One region of the Chryseobacterium paludis genome, then DNA from elsewhere that is predicted to be linked to it. Evidence: riboswitches for the same ligand, from Rfam matches in the RefSeq annotation. Region 1 holds a riboswitch; each other region holds the start of a gene.
What was found. A riboswitch is a leader RNA that binds a small molecule or an ion and turns the genes downstream of it on or off. The one in region 1 is predicted to bind S-adenosylmethionine.

Region 1 (7,007 bases):
ATAAAGCTGCAGTTGAGGGCATTGACCTGACTAAGTTTGTACCCCCTATTAAAGAACTGGTTCAGGTTGGTCATTAACAGCATTAAATGACAAGTCAAAAGACTGTTTTACATTATATAAGAAAGATTTTAATCCATTGGATTTGAAATCTTTCTTTTTTTATTTAGAACCTTTCCATTTAAGAGTCAGTAGAATTATTTTAACCTATGTCAACGGCTCAAAAATTATTTTTTCCTTAACTTGATAGGTATTAAAAATATTAATGATTCATCTTATTTATACCATTTTTAAATGGTAGGAATAGAATTTGATGAGTACATTTGAGGAATTTCTGCTCCTAATTTTAAATTTTTTAAATTAAAGTCCGGAAAAAATTATTGAAAAAGAAAAATTAAAATAGATATGACTTTCGACATTGATATGATTAAAAAGGTGTACGAGCGCTACCCCGAGAGAATTGCTGCGGCAAGACAAATCGTGGCAAAACCTCTTACGCTATCTGAAAAAATATTATACACCCACCTTTGGGAAGGAAATGCAACACAAGCACATGAAAGGGGAAATTCTTATGTAGATTTCGCTCCAGACAGAGTAGCCATGCAGGATGCAACAGCGCAGATGGCACTTTTACAATTCATGCAGGCTGGAAAAGCTAAAGTGGCTGTTCCTTCAACTGCTCATGCCGATCACCTGATCCAGGCAAGAGTAGGTGCAGAATCAGATTTACAGGAAGGTATCAACAAAAACTCTGAAGTTTTCAATTTCCTGAGTTCTGTTTGTGATAAATATGGAATTGGCTTCTGGAAGCCGGGAGCTGGTATCATTCACCAGGTTGTATTGGAGAACTATGCTTTCCCTGGAGGTATGATGATCGGTACGGACTCTCATACGGTAAATGCAGGAGGCCTTGGTATGGTAGCCATCGGAGTAGGTGGTGCTGATGCGGTAGATGTAATGGCAGGAATGGCTTGGGAACTTAAAATGCCTAAATTGATCGGTATCAAATTAACCGGTAAAATGAGTGGCTGGACTTCTGCAAAAGATGTGATCTTAAAAGTGGCAGGAATCCTTACCGTAAAAGGGGGAACAGGATGTATCGTAGAATATTTCGGAGAAGGAGCAGAATCTCTTTCAGCAACAGGTAAAGGAACCATCTGTAACATGGGTGCTGAAATCGGAGCGACTACTTCTACTTTCGGATATGATGATTCAATGAGAAGATACTTGGCAGCAACAGGAAGACAAGATGTAGTAGATGCGGCTGACAAAATTGCAGAACACCTAACTGGTGATGCTGAAGTATATGCAAACCCTGAACAATATTTTGACCAAGTAATCGAAATTAACCTTTCAGAACTGGCACCTCACTTAAACGGACCTTTTACTCCAGATTTAGCAACTCCTGTTTCTGAATTCAGAGCTAAAGCTGAAGCTAACGGATGGCCATTAGAAGTTGAATGGGCTCTTATCGGTTCTTGTACCAACTCTTCTTACGAAGATTTATCAAGAGCTGCTTCTATCGTTGAAGATGCGGTAGCAAAAGGAGTAAAACCAAAAGCAATCTTAGGAATCAACCCTGGATCCGAGCAAGTGAAATTCACAGCAGAAAGAGATGGTTTCTTAGATTCTTTCAGAAAATTTGAAAACACGAGAATCTTTACGAACGCTTGTGGGCCTTGTATCGGACAATGGGACAGAGAAGGTGCTGATAAAGGAGAGAAAAACTCAATCATCCACTCTTTCAACAGAAACTTTGCAAAGAGAGCAGATGGTAATCCAAATACTCATGCTTTCGTAGCTTCTCCAGAAATGGTAGCAGCAGTAGCAATTTCAGGAAGATTAGACTTTAACCCTATTACAGATACATTAACTGCAGAAAACGGTGATCAGGTAAGACTTGACGAGCCAAAAGGATCTGAATTACCGGCTAAAGGATTTGCTGTAGATGACAACGGTTACCAGGCTCCATCTGAAGATGGTTCGTCCGTAGTAGTAAAGGTAAGCCCTACATCTGATAGACTTCAATTGCTGGAAGAATTCCCAGCTTGGGATGGTAAAAACATTACCGGAGCTAAAATTCTAATTAAAGCTTTCGGAAAATGTACAACCGACCATATTTCTATGGCTGGGCCATGGTTGAAATATAGAGGTCACCTTGATAACATTTCAAATAACATGTTGATTGGAGCTGTCAATGCTTACAACATGGAAACGAATCATGTTAAAAATGAATTAACAGGTGAATTTGGTGAAGTTCCTGCTGTACAGAGAGCTTATAAAGCTGCTGGAATTCCTACGATTGTAGTAGGAGATCAAAATTATGGTGAAGGTTCATCAAGAGAGCATGCCGCAATGGAACCAAGACATCTTGGTGTAAAAGCAGTATTGGTAAAATCATTTGCACGAATCCACGAAACGAATCTTAAAAAACAAGGTATGTTAGGGTTAACATTTGCTAATGAAGCTGATTATGATAAAATCTTAGAAGATGATACTGTTAACTTCTTAGATCTTGATCAGTTTGCCCCAGAAAAACAGCTTACACTAGAATTTGTACATGCTGATGGAACAAAAGACATTATTATGGCAAACCATACGTACAATGCTCAACAAATTGACTGGTTCAAAGCAGGTTCTGCGCTAAACCTTATCAAGAAACAGGAAAACTAAATAAATTTTAGTTCTATATAATTAAAGCCTCGCAAATGCGAGGCTTTTTCTTTTCCAGTTTGGATTATATTATTAAAATTTAAATTCAACTCTTGCGAATAAAAATCTCCCACCAATACCATATTGGGAAACCTGTCTCGAATAAACAAACTGATTATCTGCAGTTAAAGAATTGATAAGAGGATTTTTAGAAGGCATAACATTGAATATATTATTACTTCCTATTGTTGCTGAAACATTTTTATTAAAATCATATCCAACAGAAAGATCGGTTACAAAGCGATTATTCAATACAAAATGTTCCTGTTTACCTACAACTCCATCAAAGTTAGCATCCAAAACATCAGCATCTGTTACCTTACCAAAGAAAGAATTTCTTACCAGAACATTAAAGGCAGAAAATTTTAGAGCATTCGAAAGAGTAGCTTTTACACGAGGAACTGCTTCTTCAAAATACACTCTGTTAGGCTCTGAAAAATAACTATCAATTTGACTTACTAACTTGGGAGACGCATGGATCTCACCAATCCTTTTGGTCTGATTAAGATTGAAACCAAAATAGTTTTCCAGGCTAATTCCAGAACCTAATCTCGTGGTCTGTGAAATAGTAAGATCAAGTCCTTTTGTTTGCGAATCAACTGCATTAGCAAAGAAATTAGCAGCGCTCGCCCTGGCAAGATCAAAAGCATTTTGAAGAACAGCTTGGTCAGATCCCGGAGCGAAAGTTCCATCCGGTCGCGAAAACAAGTCAGTTAATACCACTCTGTCTTTAATTTTAATATAATAGACATCTGCTGTAACGACCAAATTCAGTTTCGGAACTTTCCAAGTAAGCCCAGTACTATAAGATTGGGAAGTTTCCTGTTTCAATTTTGGAATTCCCAAAGCCTGTGCCGCTTCAGAATTATTTCTAAAGGTTCCCACCTGTGTAGTCTGTCCCTGCTGAATCAACGTAGATGTTGAACTATAATAAATCTGAGCCAATGATGGTGCTCTAAAACCTGTAGATACAGCGCCTCTCCAATTGAAATTATCAACCAATCTTACATTGGTCGCAAATTTATAATTGAATGTTGATCCAAAATCTGAATAATTCTCATATCGTAATGCTCCTTCTACCAACCACCAATCAGTTGGCTCCAGTTCAACATCCAAATATCCCGCAACACTATTTCTATTACCAGAAACTGCATTATCAGGGCTGAAACCCGGAAATACCTGTGAACCGGCAGGTCTGGTATTTCCAAAAAAATCGGTTACCAACTCATTTTTAGGAGTATTGACTGTTACTACATTTCCAAAAATATCATAAGAAGCATAAGAGTTTTCTTTACCCGCATTCACTTTATAATTTTCGTAACGGTACTCTCCTCCAAAAGCTATGTTTAGCCCATGTAGTACATCATATTTTTTTGAGAAATCAAGATTAAGTGTGTTCTGTAAAAACTCTAAACCTCCGGCATCAAAACTTCTTGGAGAGTTACTAACCAGGGAAGAATTAAAAGTATTTACTACTCCGAAATTGAATATGTTTTTACCAAAAGTATTGCTTAGGTCTACATTCCAGCCATTCCATTTTCCTTTAATTCCAGCTGCATAAGAATAGTCATTAATGGTTGCTTCAATCTGTGGTAAATATCCGTTAGGGGTAATAAAATTGATATTCCTTTCCGTATTTGGTAAACGGAAAAAACCACCCGCATTTCCTAACCTGTAGCTATAACCACCAAAAGAATAAACTTTCCAGTCATCATTAATAGGAACTTCTGAATTATAGTACACCTGTGCCGACTGCAGTTTCGATTGTCCAGCTCTGATACTGAAATCTTTTCGTTCTAATCCTCTGTAAGCAAGTTCATCATTAGTAACGTCTCCACCCAGTAATCCCTGTAATGTTGAAATACTATTTGCATTTGAAATTTGCGACTGTAAATCAGATGAAAAGTAATTTACTTTTGTTGCATATTGCTTGATCGCATTGATAATCTGTTGGTTATTAGGTGTATTACCAATATTTTTATACAATCCATCAATGTCCACTCCATCTTGTGCTGCTCTATAGTTAATGGCATTATAGGCATTGTAAATATCACCATTTCTCACCCCTGCTCTTGAATAAGGATCCCGATATTGCGTTGATGTGGTAATATTAAAAAAACCTTGTTTCCCCAATTTAAAACCATAATTAAGATCTAAGGAAATGGTTTCTCCATCCAAGCCTCCCGAAAAATTATTGGTAACAGGTGAAGCATATCCACCCAAAAATAGTTGACCAGAAAAACCTAATCTCTTTTTAAGACCTAAATTGACAACTCCGGCAATCGCATCGGAACCATATTGTGCAGAAGCACCGTCTCTTAATACTTCGATTTTATCCAATGCAAAAGCAGGAATAGCATTAAGGTCTGTTCCTACAGAACCTCTTCCAGGTGTAAGGGTAACGTTAATCAGTGAAGATTGGTGTCTTCTTTTTCCATTAAATAAGACTAAAACCTGATCCGGTCCTAACCCTCTTAGTTGTGCCGGATCGACAAAATCGGTTCCATCATTCACAGTATGTGATGTAGAAGAAAAAGAAGGGACTATATAGTTTAAGGCCTGACTTATATTATTAACCGGACTTTGTTTCAATATTTTTGAAATATTAATAACATCTACCGGAACGGGTGTATCTGTTAGTGATCTACCAGATCCTCTGGATCCAAGTAGAACCACCTCGTCTATTTTCTTAGATTTTATAGTATCTGATTGTGCGTAGTAAAATGTCGAAATAAGGGTGGCTGAAGTGATGATACTTCTGTGTTTAAAATTGCGCATGTGTTTTATCTTTTTTGTATTAATGATTGTCTGCTTAAAGCTTTTAAGCAATAGAAATTCCTAACCCTGCAAGTACAAGGCTAAAAAAGGAAATGATAAACGGTTTTATTAGTTAATAGAAACTAAAGGAAGCTAAGAACAGCAACACATACACATCGAATAATGATATGCATATTGATAGAAATAATGAAGCTTCGCTTCAGTATTCAAAAGACAAAAAGTCAAATTTGTTGTGGTGTCATTTCCCGTGTTCTTAAACATTGATTTATACTTTAAAACAAAAATTATAAGATGGGAAGAATAGAGTAAACATTTTTTCCGAAACTGAGTCGGCTTATCTATTTCAGCACCTTGCTTGTTTTGCAGGTTGCTATCCCATCTATGAGATTCTTGATAATTATGGGGCAAAGATATAACTATTTTGCAAATAAAAAAATAATTCACGGAAAAATTACATTAATCGCAAAATCAATCCAAGTCCTTAGAGTCTATAATTTAATGTATTCTTGGCACATTTAGGGAAATATCATATGATACAAGAAAAGAATCTTGTAACAAAATTTACTTTTACGCGTCTAACCAAGTAGTAGTAAAAAAACATTATGAAAAAAATTATACTCGTTTTATCTTTTCTAGGTATTACAGTTATACATGCACAGGAAAAGACCAATAATCAGGTAAAGGAAAAGCAAATTGAAGAGGTTGTAATGACCAAAACTAAAAAAGCCGTTGAACAGAAAGCAGACCGAACAATTTTCGATTTCTCTGAGCAACCTCAGCTTAATAACGGGAATGTATTAGAAGGAATCAAAAAACTTCCAGGGCTTGTTTCAACAGATATTGCAGGAATGATGTATCAGGGAAAAATACTTGATGTCTATCTTAATGGGCGTCCCTTGAATATTACGTCCAATGAACTTAATTCTTTTCTGGAAGGAATGCCAGCTAATTCGGTAGACAGGATTGAAGTCATTACACAACCTGGAGCTGAATTTCCAGCAACTTCAGGGGGTGCAATCATGAATATCATTACGAATAAAAACGCTAATAAGTACCTAACAGCAACCTATTCAGGAAACTATTCTTTTAGCAATTATGGTAAATTCAGAAATAGAACCACTAATTCTTTAAATTTAAATGCCAGAAATAAATATTTCGGATGGCAATTGAATTTTGGTCAGAATTATCGTGAAAGTATGCTAAACTCGAATCAAAATGACTTATTACTAAGTAATACGGATAGGGTTGGTCGTGGCTATTTTGCAAAGTCAGGATTAACCTTCGATCTTGGTCAGGATAGATTGCTATTAAACTATGATATCTATCACAACAAAAACAGCAATTATACTGATAGTAATGGCTTTGCTGATCTCCCTTACATTCCTATAAAAGACAGTATAAGAGAAGGTTATTTTCATGCATTTGATGCTGCTTACACGAACAACTTAAGACAAGAAGCTGTTGTTACCTATCAGAAACGCTTTAGCGATAAATCCCAAAAATTAGATTTTCAATTTGGA
Region 2 (7,007 bases), 670 kb from region 1:
AATTGCATTGTCAAAAGAAGTGCAGGGAGTAAAAGCTTTCAGTATGTATTATGTCCCAAGTTTTGAGAAAAAAGTAGACGAGCTTAGTCAGGTTAATCTGGTTTATCTAATGGATAGAAAGATCAATACAGATGGAAGTTTTGAAAAGGAAATCCTTGCAGCCTATAAAAGTAAATATTGTAAGACTCCTTCAAGATATGCAATCATTGGGTTCGATGTTGTAAATGATATGTTAACAAGAGAGAACAAAAAAGGAGAAATCTTTAAACAAATGAATAAAATTCAGACCCAGCTTGCGACTAAGTTTGAGTTTGTAAAGTCCAAAGCTAATGGTGCTTATGTAAATACAGGCTATCGTGTGATTCGATTGGTTCCTTAGAGAAGAGGATTGCATTAAGGAAATTCTTAATATTATATTTATATTTGCATAATATTTTAAATTAATAGATGAAAGCACTTGTATTTCCTGGGCAGGGTTCTCAATTCGTTGGGATGGGAAAAGAATTATATGATTCTCGAAAAGACATAAAGGACTTGATGGAATCTGCCAATGAAATTTTAGGTTTTGATATTCTCTCCCTTATGTTTAATGGGGCGGATGAGGATCTTAAAAAAACTGAGGTTACACAACCTTCTATTTTTATACATTCAGTAGCTGCTCTAAAAGCAGTAAACGGTCTTGGTGCTGAAATGGTAGCAGGTCATTCTTTAGGTGAATTTTCAGCACTTGTTGCTAATGGGGTTTTATCTTTCGATGATGGACTTAAGTTAGTTTCTGAAAGAGCAAAAGCAATGCAGGAAGCTTGTGATGCAAATCCAAGTTCTATGGCTGCAATTTTGGGATTAGAAGATGCTAAAGTTGAAGATATCTGTGCTCAGATTAACGGAATTGTTGTTCCGGCAAATTATAACTGTCCTGGACAATTAGTGATTTCCGGAGAAACAGCAGCTGTAGAAGAGGCTTGTATAAAATTAAAAGAGGCAGGTGCTAAAAGAGCGTTATTATTACCTGTAAATGGTGCTTTCCATTCTCCATTGATGCAGCCGGCACAAGAGAAATTAGCTGCTGCAATTGAGCTTACCAAATTTAGAAAAGCAACTATTCCGGTTTATCAGAATATTACAACAACAGCGGTTACTAACCCTGACGAAATTAAACAAAACTTGATTGCACAACTAACAGGTCCTGTAAAGTGGACGCAATCTGTTCAGAATATGATTAAAGATGGTGCTTCTAACTTCGTAGAAGTTGGACCAGGAAAGACGCTTCAAGGATTGATCAAAAAGATTGATGGTTCTGTAGACGTTGCTTCTGCAATCTAAACAAAATAATATGGGCGAGATATTTTCACCAGGAAAGCTGATGCTGACTTCAGAATATTTCGCAATAGATGGAGCTCTTGTCCTAGCGGTACCAACCAAACTAGGACAAGAGTTTTTTTTTGATGAAAAAAATGATCAGAAGTCATTAATTTTCTGGAAAGCCTATCATCAGAATAAACTTTGGTTAGAAGCCGTCATTGATTATAAAGAGTGGCAGATCCTGGATACCAATATTCCTATAAGTGCAGAGTTTATTGTAAAAACTTTAAAGAATGTACAACAACTTTCAAATAGCAAACTTGCTGGAACAGATTCCTATTATTTAAAAACAAATCTTCAGTTTCCTTCCGATTTTGGATTGGGAAGCAGTTCTACCTTAATGAATAATCTTTCCGAGTGGGCAGGAATAAATGCTTTTCAGTTAAATACCATGAGCTTAGGCGGAAGTGGTTATGATATCGCTGTTGCAAAAGAGAAATCTGCAGTTCTTTACCAAAACAAACCCGAAATACACTATAAAAAGGTAACCTTCAATCCTGTTTTCAAAGATGAATTGATCTTTATTCATTTAAATCAGAAACAAGACAGTAGAGAGGCTATTAATCTTTATAAATCTAAAGTAAAATCTGATGAATTAATCGAAGAGTTCTCAAATCTTACAAAAGAAATTTTATTGTGCAATAAATTGGATAATTTTTCACGATTAATGGAGATTCACGAACAAAAAATTTCTCACTTTCTGAACATGCCAACAGTTAAGGATCGGCTTTTTGAAGACTGTCCCTTTTTTGTAAAAAGTTTGGGCGCATGGGGAGGTGATTTTGTGATGAGTGCCAAATTCAGGGGCTTTAAGGACTATTTTCGGGGAAAAGGTTTTAATACTATTTTTGATTGGGATAATATAATTAACTCATAAACAACAATTTACAACTCTTCATTTTTCTTTGTCATTCTGACTTATATCATTATATTTAACCACCTTTAACAATAAATTAATATTTAATTTTGTTGGACTAAAAAAAGAAATAGAAAATATAAGTAAAATGAAACACGCTAAAATCATCCAGGATTTACAAAAATTAGGGATTAAAGGAGACTATGAAGTAATATATAATCCTTCTTATGAGGAATTATTTCAAGCAGAAGTTTCTCCCGAAAATCAGGGTTTTGAAAGAGCTGAACTTACGGAATCTGGTGCAGTATCAGTAAAAACGGGAATTTTTACAGGCCGTTCTCCTAAAGACAGATATATTGTTCAGGATGATGTTACAAGAGACACAATTTTCTGGGATGGTAAAGTGAATTTACCTACAACAGCAGAAATCTTTCAGTCTTGTAAAGAATTAGTGCTAAACCAACTTTCTTCTTCTAAGAAAATTTATGTTGTAGATGCTTTTTGTGGAACAAATGCTGATACAAGACTTAAAGTAAGATTCATTGTAGAAGTTGCATGGCAGGCGCATTTCGTTACTAATATGTTCATCCGTCCATCTCATTTTGAGCTGGAAAACTTTGGAGAGCCGGATTTCACTGTAGTGAATGGGTCTAAAACAACTAATCCAAACTGGGAGGCTCAGGGATTAAATTCTGAGAACTTTGTAATGTTCAACCTTACTGAAAAACTTCAGATCATTGGTGGAACATGGTATGGAGGAGAAATGAAAAAAGGAATGTTTGCTATGATGAATTATTATCTTCCTTTGAAAGGTATGGCATCAATGCACTGTTCTGCAAATGTAGGTGAAGAAGGAGATGTTGCCTTATTCTTTGGTCTTTCCGGAACAGGAAAAACGACTTTATCTGCAGATCCTAAAAGATATCTGATTGGTGATGACGAACACGGTTGGGATAATAATGGAGTATTCAATTACGAAGGTGGTTGCTATGCTAAAGTAATTGATTTATCAGAAGAAAAAGAACCGGATATTTTCAGAGCGATTAAGAGAGATGCACTTTTAGAAAATGTTGTTGTTCATAATGGGGTTTCTGATTATACAGATGGTTCAATCACGGAAAATACAAGAGTTTCTTACCCGATTTATCATATCAACAAGATTGTTTTGCCTTCTAAGGCCGGACATGCAAAAAAGATAGTTTATCTTTCTGCTGATGCGTTCGGAGTATTACCTCCGGTTTCTATATTGGATGAAAACCAAGCTCAGTATCACTTCCTGTGTGGATACACTTCTAAATTAGCTGGAACTGAAAGAGGAATTACTTCTCCAGAACCATCGTTCTCACCTGCATTTGGTGAGGCATTCTTAACATTACACCCAACAATGTATTCTAAAACACTGATTGGTAAAATGAAAGAACACGGTGCAAAAGCTTATTTGGTAAATACAGGTTGGAATGGTACTGGTAAAAGAATTTCTTTAAAAGATACAAGAGCCATTATTGATGCGATCATTGATGGGTCTATCGAAAATGCTCCTAAGACGAGAATTCCAATTATGAATTTAGAGATTCCTACTTCTTTACCAAATGTTACGGAAGGTATTCTAGATCCTAGAAATACATATAATGATGCAACTGAATGGGAAGAAAAAGCAAAAGATCTAGCTTCAAGATACATTAAAAACTTCGAACAGTATTGTAATACTGAAGAGGGGAAAAAGCTTATTGCTTCAGGTCCGCAATTACAGGAACAAACAATTTAAGACAAACCATCTTAATATAAAATTAAAGCCTCATCATTGATGAGGCTTTTTTATTTTTTTCTTTTGTGACCAAAAATTAAAAGCTCAACAGCGCTAATCTGTAACCTTGTAAGCCAAAGCCTGATAATACTGCATCAGTATATGCAGCAGTCACAGACTTCTGACGAAACTCTTCTCTTTTATAAATGTTGCTGATATGGACTTCAATTTTAGGCTTTTGAATGTTTTTTAAACAATCAGCTATAGCATAAGAATAGTGGGTAAAAGCTCCCGGATTTATTACTAAAGCATCAAAATTATCTTCCTGAAGTCTGTTGATCAGTTCACCTTCAATGTTAGATTGATAATAATTCAGCTCTTGGGTAGGAAATTCCGATCGTAATTTATCTAAATATTCCGCCATTGAAATTGTTCCGTAAATTTCCGGTTCTCTCGTTCCTAGCAAATTAAGATTTGGACCGTTTACAATTAAAATTTTCATACTATAAAATTAAAAAGTTTTTTTGATTAGCATTTATATTTCTGTCTTTTATTTCAATTAGGTGGATTACATTATTTTTAATGATATTTCTCATGTTTGAAAAATTAACATTTTTTCTAAAGGTCTATTGATAGGCAGTTTATGTAAAAATTTAGTTAATTTTTGAGAAATTTTAATAAAAAATTTAATAGTCTACTTGTTTTATAGACTAATTGTTTTTAGATTTGCAACCATATTTCGATCGGCTTATAAAGAAAGATGGAGGGAACTGACCCTGTGAAATCTTAACAACCTGCATAATGCAAGGTGTTACATTCAGCCTTTTAAGGGAAAATAAGCATTAGGTTAATCAAATTTATTGATGCCCTTTGCTGTCTTTTCCGCAAAGGGTTATTTTTTAATATTTCATAAATAAAATTGATTATGGTTAGTAAAAATTTATTTAAGGCTAAAATTTGGATTCCACCAAGTGCTTTGTTTTTCTTAGGAATTATGAGTGTGAATGGTCAGGAAACAAAGCCTAAAAAAGATACACTTCGGGAAAAAGATATTGATGAAGTTGTCGTAGTTGCTTACGGTAAAGCAAAAAAAACAAGTTATACAGGTTCTGTAGCAACAATCTCAAGTGAAAAGATTAATAACAGACCAGTTACTAATATTACCAAGGCACTGGAAGGGCAAGTGGCAGGACTGCAGGCAGTAAGTTCCTCCGGACAACCTGGAGCCACAGCAACGATACGTATCAGAGGGATCGGATCTATCAGTGCTTCGAGCAATCCTTTATTTGTTGTAGATGGAATTCCTTTTGATGGAAACATTAATTCTATCAGTCCAAATGATATTGAGTCTATCAGTGTTTTGAAAGATGCTACAGCGAGTTCTTTATATGGATCACGAGGGGCAAATGGTGTTATAATAGTAACAACAAAATCCGGAAAAAAAGGCGAGCCTCGAATCAACTTTAATATGAGCCAGGGTTTTTCCAGCAGAGCAGTAAAAGATTATGAGCAGGTAAATACAGATCAGTATTTTCAATTGTATTGGGAAGCTTTGAGGAATGGATATCAATCAACTCAGATATCTTCACAACAGGCAGCACAGATGGCTACAAACAATTTGGTGAACGAATTGGGAATTAATCCTTATGGACCAAATTATGCTCAGCCAGTAGGAACCGATGGAAAGCTTTTACCTGGAGCTAAGGCTTTATGGAATGATGACTGGCGGGATATTCTTCAGAGAGTAGCTTCAAGAAATCAAGTCGATCTTGATTTCAGCGGTGGAAATGAGAAAGGGAATTACTTTTTTTCATTAGGGTATTTGGATGATAAAGGAATTGCCATTGGTTCTGGTTTTAAAAAATACAGCACCAGATTAAAAATTAATAATGAAGTCAAAAAATGGTTAACTATTGGTGCTAATTTAAGTTATACCAATAGTCTTCAGGAGGCTCCACCTTCTTCAGATTCAAGAACAGATAATATCATTAATGCAGCAAGAGTAATTCCTTCTTTTTATCCATATTATGAAAGAAATCCGGATGGAAGTTACAGACTGGATGCCAATGGAAACAATATCTATGACTTTGGAAAATACAGACCAACAAGTGCTTTACAGAATCAAAATGCTGCTGCAACTTTACCTTTAGATAAAAACGAAAACAGAGAAGATAACTTTTCAGGAAAAGGATTTTTAGACTTTACTTTTTTACCAGAGTTAAAATTTAAATCAAGCTTCTCAGTTGACCTGGTCAATTATAATGGACATTATTATTCTAATCCATTGTTGGGCGAGGGGAGTGAAATAGGTGGTTCTGTAACGAAAACAAATTCGAGAACCCTATCTTATACAACCAGTAATATTTTGACCTATGATAAAAAATTCAACCAGCACCATTTCAATATTCTGGCAGGGCAGGAATTTTATCATTATGAATATCAAACAATATCTGGAAACAGAAGTCAGTTTTCTCTGCCTTATTATTATGAGCCGGATGCAGCTGCCCTGTTGGGAGGATTCAGTGGGAATAGTGATAAATTAGGTCTATTGAGTTTTTTAGGTAAAGCAGAATATGATTTTAAAAACACTTACTTTATTTCAGGGTCTGTAAGAGCGGATGGTTCTTCAAGATTTTCACCTGAAAATAGATGGGGGACTTTCTGGTCTGTGGGAGGTTCATGGAAAGCCTCAAATGAAAATTTTATTAAGAATTTGAATTTCTTTAATCAGCTTACTCTTCGTGCAAGTTACGGAGGTCAGGGAAATGATAAATTAAGTACATATTACGCTTATCAGAGTTTATATGCATTTTACAATAATCTTGGTGAAGGAGGAACTGTAGCAAGCAGACTTCCAACTCCGAATTTAAAATGGGAGACAAATCTCAATTTAAATGTAGGATTAGAGTTTGCAATACTTAACAATAGAGTTAAAGGGAATGTAGAATATTTCCAACGCCAGAGTAAGGATCTTTTATTTGACAGACCATTAGCTCCTTCTCTTGGTTTTACCGGGTATTCTGCCAATATTGGTGAATTGAAAAA
Region 3 (7,007 bases), 820 kb from region 1:
TTCTAATGATCTTAAATATAAATACGACAATGAAAATAACATTAAACAGAATAAACGACGATTTTTTATTTGAATGCACCAACTCTCAGGGGAATTCTATTCTTTTGGACAATACTTCTCAGCCAGGAGCAAAAGGAGTTTCTCCAATGGAAAGTGTTTTAATGGCAGTTGCGGGATGTAGCGGAATAGATGTCGTTTCTATATTAAAAAAACAAAGACAGGAAATTACTGGCTTTAAAGCTGAAGTTGAAGGTGAAAGAGTTCAGATAGAAGAAGCAAAACCTTTTAAGGCAATTAAAGTTAAATTTTTTTTAGAGGGTACTGTTGATCCTGGTAAAGCATTAAAAGCAGCACAATTATCATTTGAAAAATACTGCTCAGTTTCTAAAACTTTAGAACCTAATGTAGAAATTGGTTATGAAGTTTTTGTAAATGGTGAAAAGATTTAATTCTAGATATAAGACAAAATAAAAAAACCGGATAGTCAATCCGGTTTTTTTATTATTGATGGTTGTTAGTTTTATTTTTTAATTATTTTAGAACTTTTAAAAGAACCGTCTTTCATGGTTGCAGTTAAGATATAAACTCCTGATTTAACTCCGCCTAAATGTATCGTTGAGGAAGGGTTGTCAATTGTTGTTACGGTAATTCCTGAAAGATCAGTAAGGGTAATACGTTTTATATCTGCAAAATTTTCAAGAAAGAGAACATCAGTGAAAGGGTTAGGGTAAGCTAGTCTTTCTTTAGCTTTAGCATTTACTTCATTTACAGCCAGGATAAGAGGTTCCAGTGTTACTGTAACTGTAAATGTGTTATTGTCAACCTTGTTATAATCTGCATTACAATCCGAACTGCCATAAGTTCTCCAGGCTCTAAGTTCAAAATTGACATCTCCGGTAAGGTCATTTGCTAAAGACAGTGCCGTTCTGTTATAAGAATAGGTTCCTGAATTACCACCTGAACCACTTGTTATTGCTGTTTCGGAGGTGTTATTATTTAAACAAACTAGTAAACTTCTTTGCTCAGACATCCACCCGTTTGCGACAGTAGACATTGTATAAGAAACAGCGGTAGATTTTATTTTATAACCAGTAGGTACACTAACGGTTACAGCTCCAGCGCAATTGGTGGTTGCTGTTATTGTTGGGTTTATATTGTACATCGTATTAATATCTCCGATTGTATAAGTAGAAGATATCTGTCCTACCGTAAATTCTTTCATTTTCCAGAATCCTTTAGTTCCACCGCAATTTGATCTCACCCAAAAATAGTAAGTCTCCCCTGTGGTTAATGAGTTCAGGGTTGCGGTAGTGGTACCAGCGGCAACACTTCCTGTAGGAGTTGTAGTTGCAGTTGGTGCCGTTGGTGTGCTGCTGTAATAGTAATCGTAACCTGAAGATGGCGCTGTTGCTGGCGCTGTCCAGCTTAAAGTTGCACTATTCATTGTAGAAGTATACGTAATATTTGAAGGTGAAGGGCAGGAACTATATACATCGGCGGAGAATGCAAAAATATTTGGAATTCCGCCAGTACCGGTTTTTGTGATAGTTACACTTTGGATGTTTTTAGACTGATTAGCAGCATCAATAGCAAGAGGGATTTGATACAATCGGGGTTCTGTTCCACCACCAGATTCCAAATTGTCATTATTGAGGTTAATTCTTCCTATCCCCTGAATGGCAAAATTTGCTGCGTAATACCAATCGGAAATATTGATTCCGGTAAATGACTGTGTTGAGGAGTCGGCGAAGTTAACGCTTACATCCACGGTACAGGCTCCGCTGCCTCCTGTTGCCAGCATATATAAGTTTATTGCCGGGATAGGTGTCGAAAAGGTAAGAGTTCCTGAATCAGCTGTATTTTCAAGTCTTAAAACATTATTGCCACTGTAAGAAGCTAATTGATAACCTAATCCAGGGGTAGAGCTGACGGCAGAATTGAACATTCCACTAATAGGTAAACCATACGTCAATGGTGTGCTGGTAGAAGTTAATTGAAAGTCTCTCGAAACAAAGGCATAATTGACACCATCTACATCATTGTTAGTAGAAGTCGTTGAACTTCCAATTCCATTCGCGATAACATCAGCATTATATCCACTTTGGATGGGAATAGGTTGATATTCCTGAGCATTAATCTGATGAATGAACATGCTTGATAATACCAGGCATGCAGCAGGTAGTAGTTTTCCTTTCATAAAAAATACTTTTAAGTTTGTTATGCTAAGATAAAGATTGTTTTATTAATAATTCATCATAATTTCAAATTGATTATTAAATTTTCATTAAAATATAAGGCTAAGTATTTTTATGTAATGTAAGCATATGTGTTCTCATGAATAAGAGAACTTTTTAATAAAGAGGAACGGCAGGGATTGGTGTCTAACTAAAAAAAATACTCCTTTTTGAAAAGAAGTATTTTAGGTGTTTTATCTTATCTTGGTTTCATAAGTTTGGCTACAGTAGCGGTCCAGCCTGTTTGATGTGATGCACCAACTCCACGACCATTGTCACCATGGAAATATTCATAAAAAGTGATATAGTCCTTAAAATGCTCATCATAATTAAACTTATTATTTCCACCATTAAAAGCCCTTTGGCCCTGTTCATCTTTTAAAAATATCGAGCAAAGTCTATTGCTGATATTCTGGGCCACTTCTTCAAGGTTTCTTTTGTCTCCACTTCCCGTTGGTAGTTCCACTTTTAAGCTATTCCCATAATAGAAATGAAATCGCTGAAGACTTTCTACGATTAGAAAATTAATCGGAAACCAAATGGGTCCTCTCCAGTTACTATTTCCTCCGAACATCCTGCTGTCACTTTCTGCCGGTGTATAATAAACAACGTTTTCAGTACCATGAACGGAGAATATAAAAGGATTTTCTTCATATACTTTTGACATCGCCCTGATTCCATAGGAACTTAAAAACTCTTTTTCATCGAGCATTCTGGTAAGAACTTTTGATAATCTGTTTTTGCGTAAAATGCTCATTAAGTGCTTTCTTCCGTGGCCTTCTTCATCCCAATGAGAAACTAATTTTGTAAGTTCTGGTTTGTTTTTAAGAACCCATTCCATTCTTATTTTAAAGTTAGGCATTTTTTCCAGTAACCCGTGATCGATGATCTCTACAGCGAATAGTGGAATAAGCCCAACAATACTTCTCAAGCGAAGGGTTACACTTTCACCATCACCTAATTGGAGTACATCATAGAAAAATCCATCCTCTTCATTCCATAATCCTTCCTTGCCATCACCCATATTTTCCATAGCTTCTGCAATATAAAGATAATGTTCAAAGAATTTAATGGCCATATCCTCATATACCTGGTAATATTGAGCCAGCTCCATAGCTATTCTCATCATATTCAAGGCATACATTGCCATCCAGCTCGTACCGTCTGCCTGTTCCAGATGTTCGCCATCTTTGAGTTCCATATTTCGGTCGAATGCACCAATATTATCGAGTCCCAAGAAACCGCCACCAAAAATATTCTTACCATTTTTATCCTTACGGTTCACCCACCATGTAAAATTCAGAAGTAATTTCTGGAAAACTTTTTCAAGGAACAACAAGTCTGGTTTGCCATTTGTTTTTTCATCAATTTTAAAAACCCTGAAACAAGACCATGCGTGAACAGGTGGATTTACATCACTGAGGTTCCATTCATAAGCAGGAAGCTGCCCGTTGGGGTGCATATACCATTCCTTTGTTAATAGAAGAAGTTGGTTTTTTGCAAATTGTGCGTCGATCAATGCATAAGGAACGCAATGGAAGGCCAGATCCCAGGTTGCATACCAAGGGTATTCCCATTTATCAGGCATGGAAATTATATCCTTATTATGCATATGATTCCACTCTGTATTTCTTACGTAGTTATAGAAATCCCGTGGTGCATCAAAATTGGGGTCTCCTTTTAGCCATTTTCCAACGTTGTAGTGGTAAAACTGTTTGTTCCAAAGTAATCCTGCGAAAGCCTGCCTTTGAACATTTCTTTCATCCTCATTGGTTACATCGTGCTGAACTTCATTATAAAATTCATTTGCTTCGGCAATTCGGGTATTGAAGATTTCTTCAAACTGGTAAAAAGGCTCATCCGTATCTTCGGGTGATAATCTGAAATCAAAAGTTTTTGACTGGCCACCGCCAATTATTTCATCGATGATAAAAGAAGCTTTTGATCCTCTTTTTTCAGGATTGATACTATTACTTTTATGAATGATATAATCATTTATTCCATCTTTGAAATAGGTGTTTTCAATAAATGGGACTCCATATAATTTCCGTGTATTTGTTTCATTATCACAAAAGGCACTTCTTGCATTTGTATTTCTTGAATAAAACTTTTTAATAGAAACACTGTCGTGATTGATATCAATACAGCCTTCATTTGAAGCATTCAACATGCCTTTATAAGTATTGTAACCCCATTTCCAGTTATTTCTGAACCATGCGGTTGGAGCTACGATTATAGGTGCATCCTGTTGGCTTCTGTTATGGATAGAAACCCGTACCAGAATGTCATTGGTTTCTGCCTTGCAATATTCAATAAAAATGTCAAAATATTCATTATTATCAAAAATTCCTGTATCAATAATTTCATATTCAGCCTCTTTTTTGCTGCGTTTTCCATTTTCAGAAACCAGATGGTCATAAGGAAATTCATTGATGGGATACTTGTATACCATCTTCATATAGCTATGTGTAGGAGTGTTGTCCAGGTAGTAAAAGATTTCTTTGATATCTTCCCCATGATTTCCCTGAGGGTTGCTCAATCCAAAAAAACGTTCTTTTACCATTTTATCTTTCTTGTTCCAGAACGAAAGAGCAAAGCAAAAAAGCTGTTTGGTGTCGGATATTCCTGCAATTCCTTCTTCCCCCCATCGATAAGAATAACTTTCAGCTTTGTCGTGGTTTGTAAAGTTCCAGGCATTGCCATTAGGGCTATAATCTTCACGAACATTACCCCATTGTCTATTGCTTACATAAGGGCCCCAACTTTTCCAGTTGATATCTTGTAATCTTTGTTTTTCTGCGGTCATAAATCATCATTTTCACTACGAAGTTAATTTTTTTGAAAAATAATTCCAATTTTTTCTATCTGAATAATTCTTAACATATCCTTGTAACTCTTATAATTAGAGGGTTTTTGAGAAAAAAATATTTTTTTGTAAAAATTTAAAATAAAATGAACTATCTTTGCAGCTCGATCATTCAAATATTGAAAATGTTATCAAGAAAGGTTGAGGGATTAGACCCTATGAAACCTTAGCAACCCTTTGTGCAAGCGAAGAAGGTGCTACGTTCTACCAAATATTTATTTTGGACAGATAACTTACTGAAGTTCTTCAGCCATTTCTCGTGGCATTTTCAATTGTGTTATAAGTAATATATAATAGAATTGAAAACAGAACTAAAACATATTAATCTTTCGTATCAAACCTATTCCGGAAAGGAATACCATATCCCGTTGAGTTATCAGCTCTTCGGGAAAGAATTGTTTACTGCACCCATTATTTTAATTAACCACGCTTTAACAGGAAACTCAAATGTTTCAGGGAAAAATGGTTGGTGGAAGCAGTTAGTGGGAGAAGGAGAAGTTATTGATATTAATTCTTATACCGTTCTGTGTTTTAATATTCCAGGAAACGGTTATGATCATTTTTTAATTGATGAGTATGAGGACTTTACACCTTCAGATATTGCAAATATATTTTTAAAGGGTCTTGAGTTTTTAAATATTAAAAATTTGTACGCCATCATTGGAGGCTCTCTTGGAGGCGGAATAGGCTGGGAAATGTTGGTGAAAAATCCACAACTGGCTGAAATATTCATTCCTATTGCCTGTGATTTTAAAACACACGATTGGCTTCATGCTCAGTGTTTGGTTCAGAAGTTTTTATTGAACGGAAATGATGAACCATTACAAAAAGCCAGAATTCATGCGATGTTGTGTTACAGGACTCCACAATCTTTAAACGACAGATTTCAAAATAAATACAATACAGAAAAACAAAAGCTTGAATCAGAAGATTGGCTTGTTTATCATGGAAAGGCTCTTAATGAAAGATTTAGTTTGAAATCTTACAAGCTAATGAATCATTTACTTATGAACATCAACGCTGAAGAAAATAGGTTGGAGAAAATTCAGGCACGAATGGACTTGATCTCCGTTGATACAGATCTATTCTTTCCTGCTTCAGAAATCCGGATGTGTTTTGAAAAACTGACAGGCAAAAAAGAGAATGTTTCTTATCACGAGATCACCTCAATACATGGGCACGATGCCTTCCTAATGGAATATAAACAATTAAATAATATCATTAAAAACATCTTGTTACAGACTGAAATTAAGCGAACACAAAATTTCCTGTAGCAACACTAAACAATAAAGAATGAACAGATGAAAAATGCTAACGAAATAAAATTTTTAAAAAATAGATCAATTATCAAATTTGAGGGTGAAGATTTCCTGGGAGAAATCGGTATTGATGGAAGAATTTTTAAAGCACTTACTTTAGCACGGATTAGTGTTGGAGTAATTTCACAACAGGCTATTGAAAACGGATTATCAATTCTGGTTCACGAAGATGATTCTGAAAAGGCTGTAAATTGTCTCATTGATGAATTTGAATCAGAAAGAAAATCCGGGAAAGTTTCTCAGATCTACAGTATTAACAATGTTTCTGTCTTAGGTTTTGTAGCTGAAGACCTTAATAAAGTACTTGCAGAGTTGGCTAGAAATAATGTATTCCCATTACTTCTCAATCAAATAGCAAGCGAAAAAAGAGTAAATATCGTAGTAACCTCTTCACAAGACGAAAAAACTAAAAATATCATCGAATCTGAAATATCAAAAAAACCTAAAACAGTTCATCTGGCAATAATAGGACATGGAAATGTTGGAAAAACTCTGATTGATCAGGTTTTACAATCTTCAGAAGAAATCAAAAGACGAAAAAAAATTGACCTTAAAGTAGTAGCAGTTGCGAACTCAAGGAAAATAGCA

Region 2: it holds a riboswitch for S-adenosylmethionine, as region 1 does, so the genes downstream of both, NG806_RS17445 (SusC/RagA family TonB-linked outer membrane protein) here and NG806_RS14350 (TonB-dependent receptor plug domain-containing protein) in region 1, are expected to answer to the same signal.
Region 3: it holds a riboswitch for S-adenosylmethionine, as region 1 does, so the genes downstream of both, NG806_RS23005 (alpha/beta fold hydrolase) here and NG806_RS14350 (TonB-dependent receptor plug domain-containing protein) in region 1, are expected to answer to the same signal.

What each region holds. Positions count from the first base shown of each region.
Region 1 is NZ_CP099966.1:3,176,972-3,183,978, forward strand. Features, by position in the region: gene NG806_RS14340 (bifunctional aconitate hydratase 2/2-methylisocitrate dehydratase) at 1-77, shown strand, start outside; gene NG806_RS14345 (aconitate hydratase) at 403-2,670, shown strand; gene NG806_RS14350 (TonB-dependent receptor plug domain-containing protein) at 2,743-5,487, opposite strand; SAM-I-IV-variant riboswitch at 5,790-5,889, opposite strand; gene NG806_RS14355 (TonB-dependent receptor domain-containing protein) at 6,090-7,007, shown strand, end outside.
Region 2 is NZ_CP099966.1:3,843,369-3,850,375, forward strand. Features, by position in the region: gene NG806_RS17420 (LysM peptidoglycan-binding domain-containing protein) at 1-379, shown strand, start outside; gene fabD (ACP S-malonyltransferase) at 448-1,323, shown strand; gene NG806_RS17430 (GYDIA family GHMP kinase) at 1,334-2,239, shown strand; gene pckA (phosphoenolpyruvate carboxykinase (ATP)) at 2,367-3,983, shown strand; gene NG806_RS17440 (type II 3-dehydroquinate dehydratase) at 4,060-4,464, opposite strand; SAM riboswitch class I at 4,708-4,804, shown strand; gene NG806_RS17445 (SusC/RagA family TonB-linked outer membrane protein) at 4,888-7,007, shown strand, end outside.
Region 3 is NZ_CP099966.1:3,992,898-3,999,904, forward strand. Features, by position in the region: gene NG806_RS18165 (OsmC family protein) at 30-449, shown strand; gene NG806_RS18170 (T9SS type A sorting domain-containing protein) at 521-2,197, opposite strand; gene NG806_RS18175 (MGH1-like glycoside hydrolase domain-containing protein) at 2,434-5,040, opposite strand; SAM riboswitch class I at 5,226-5,335, shown strand; gene NG806_RS23005 (alpha/beta fold hydrolase) at 5,400-6,374, shown strand; gene NG806_RS23010 (ACT domain-containing protein) at 6,402-7,007, shown strand, end outside.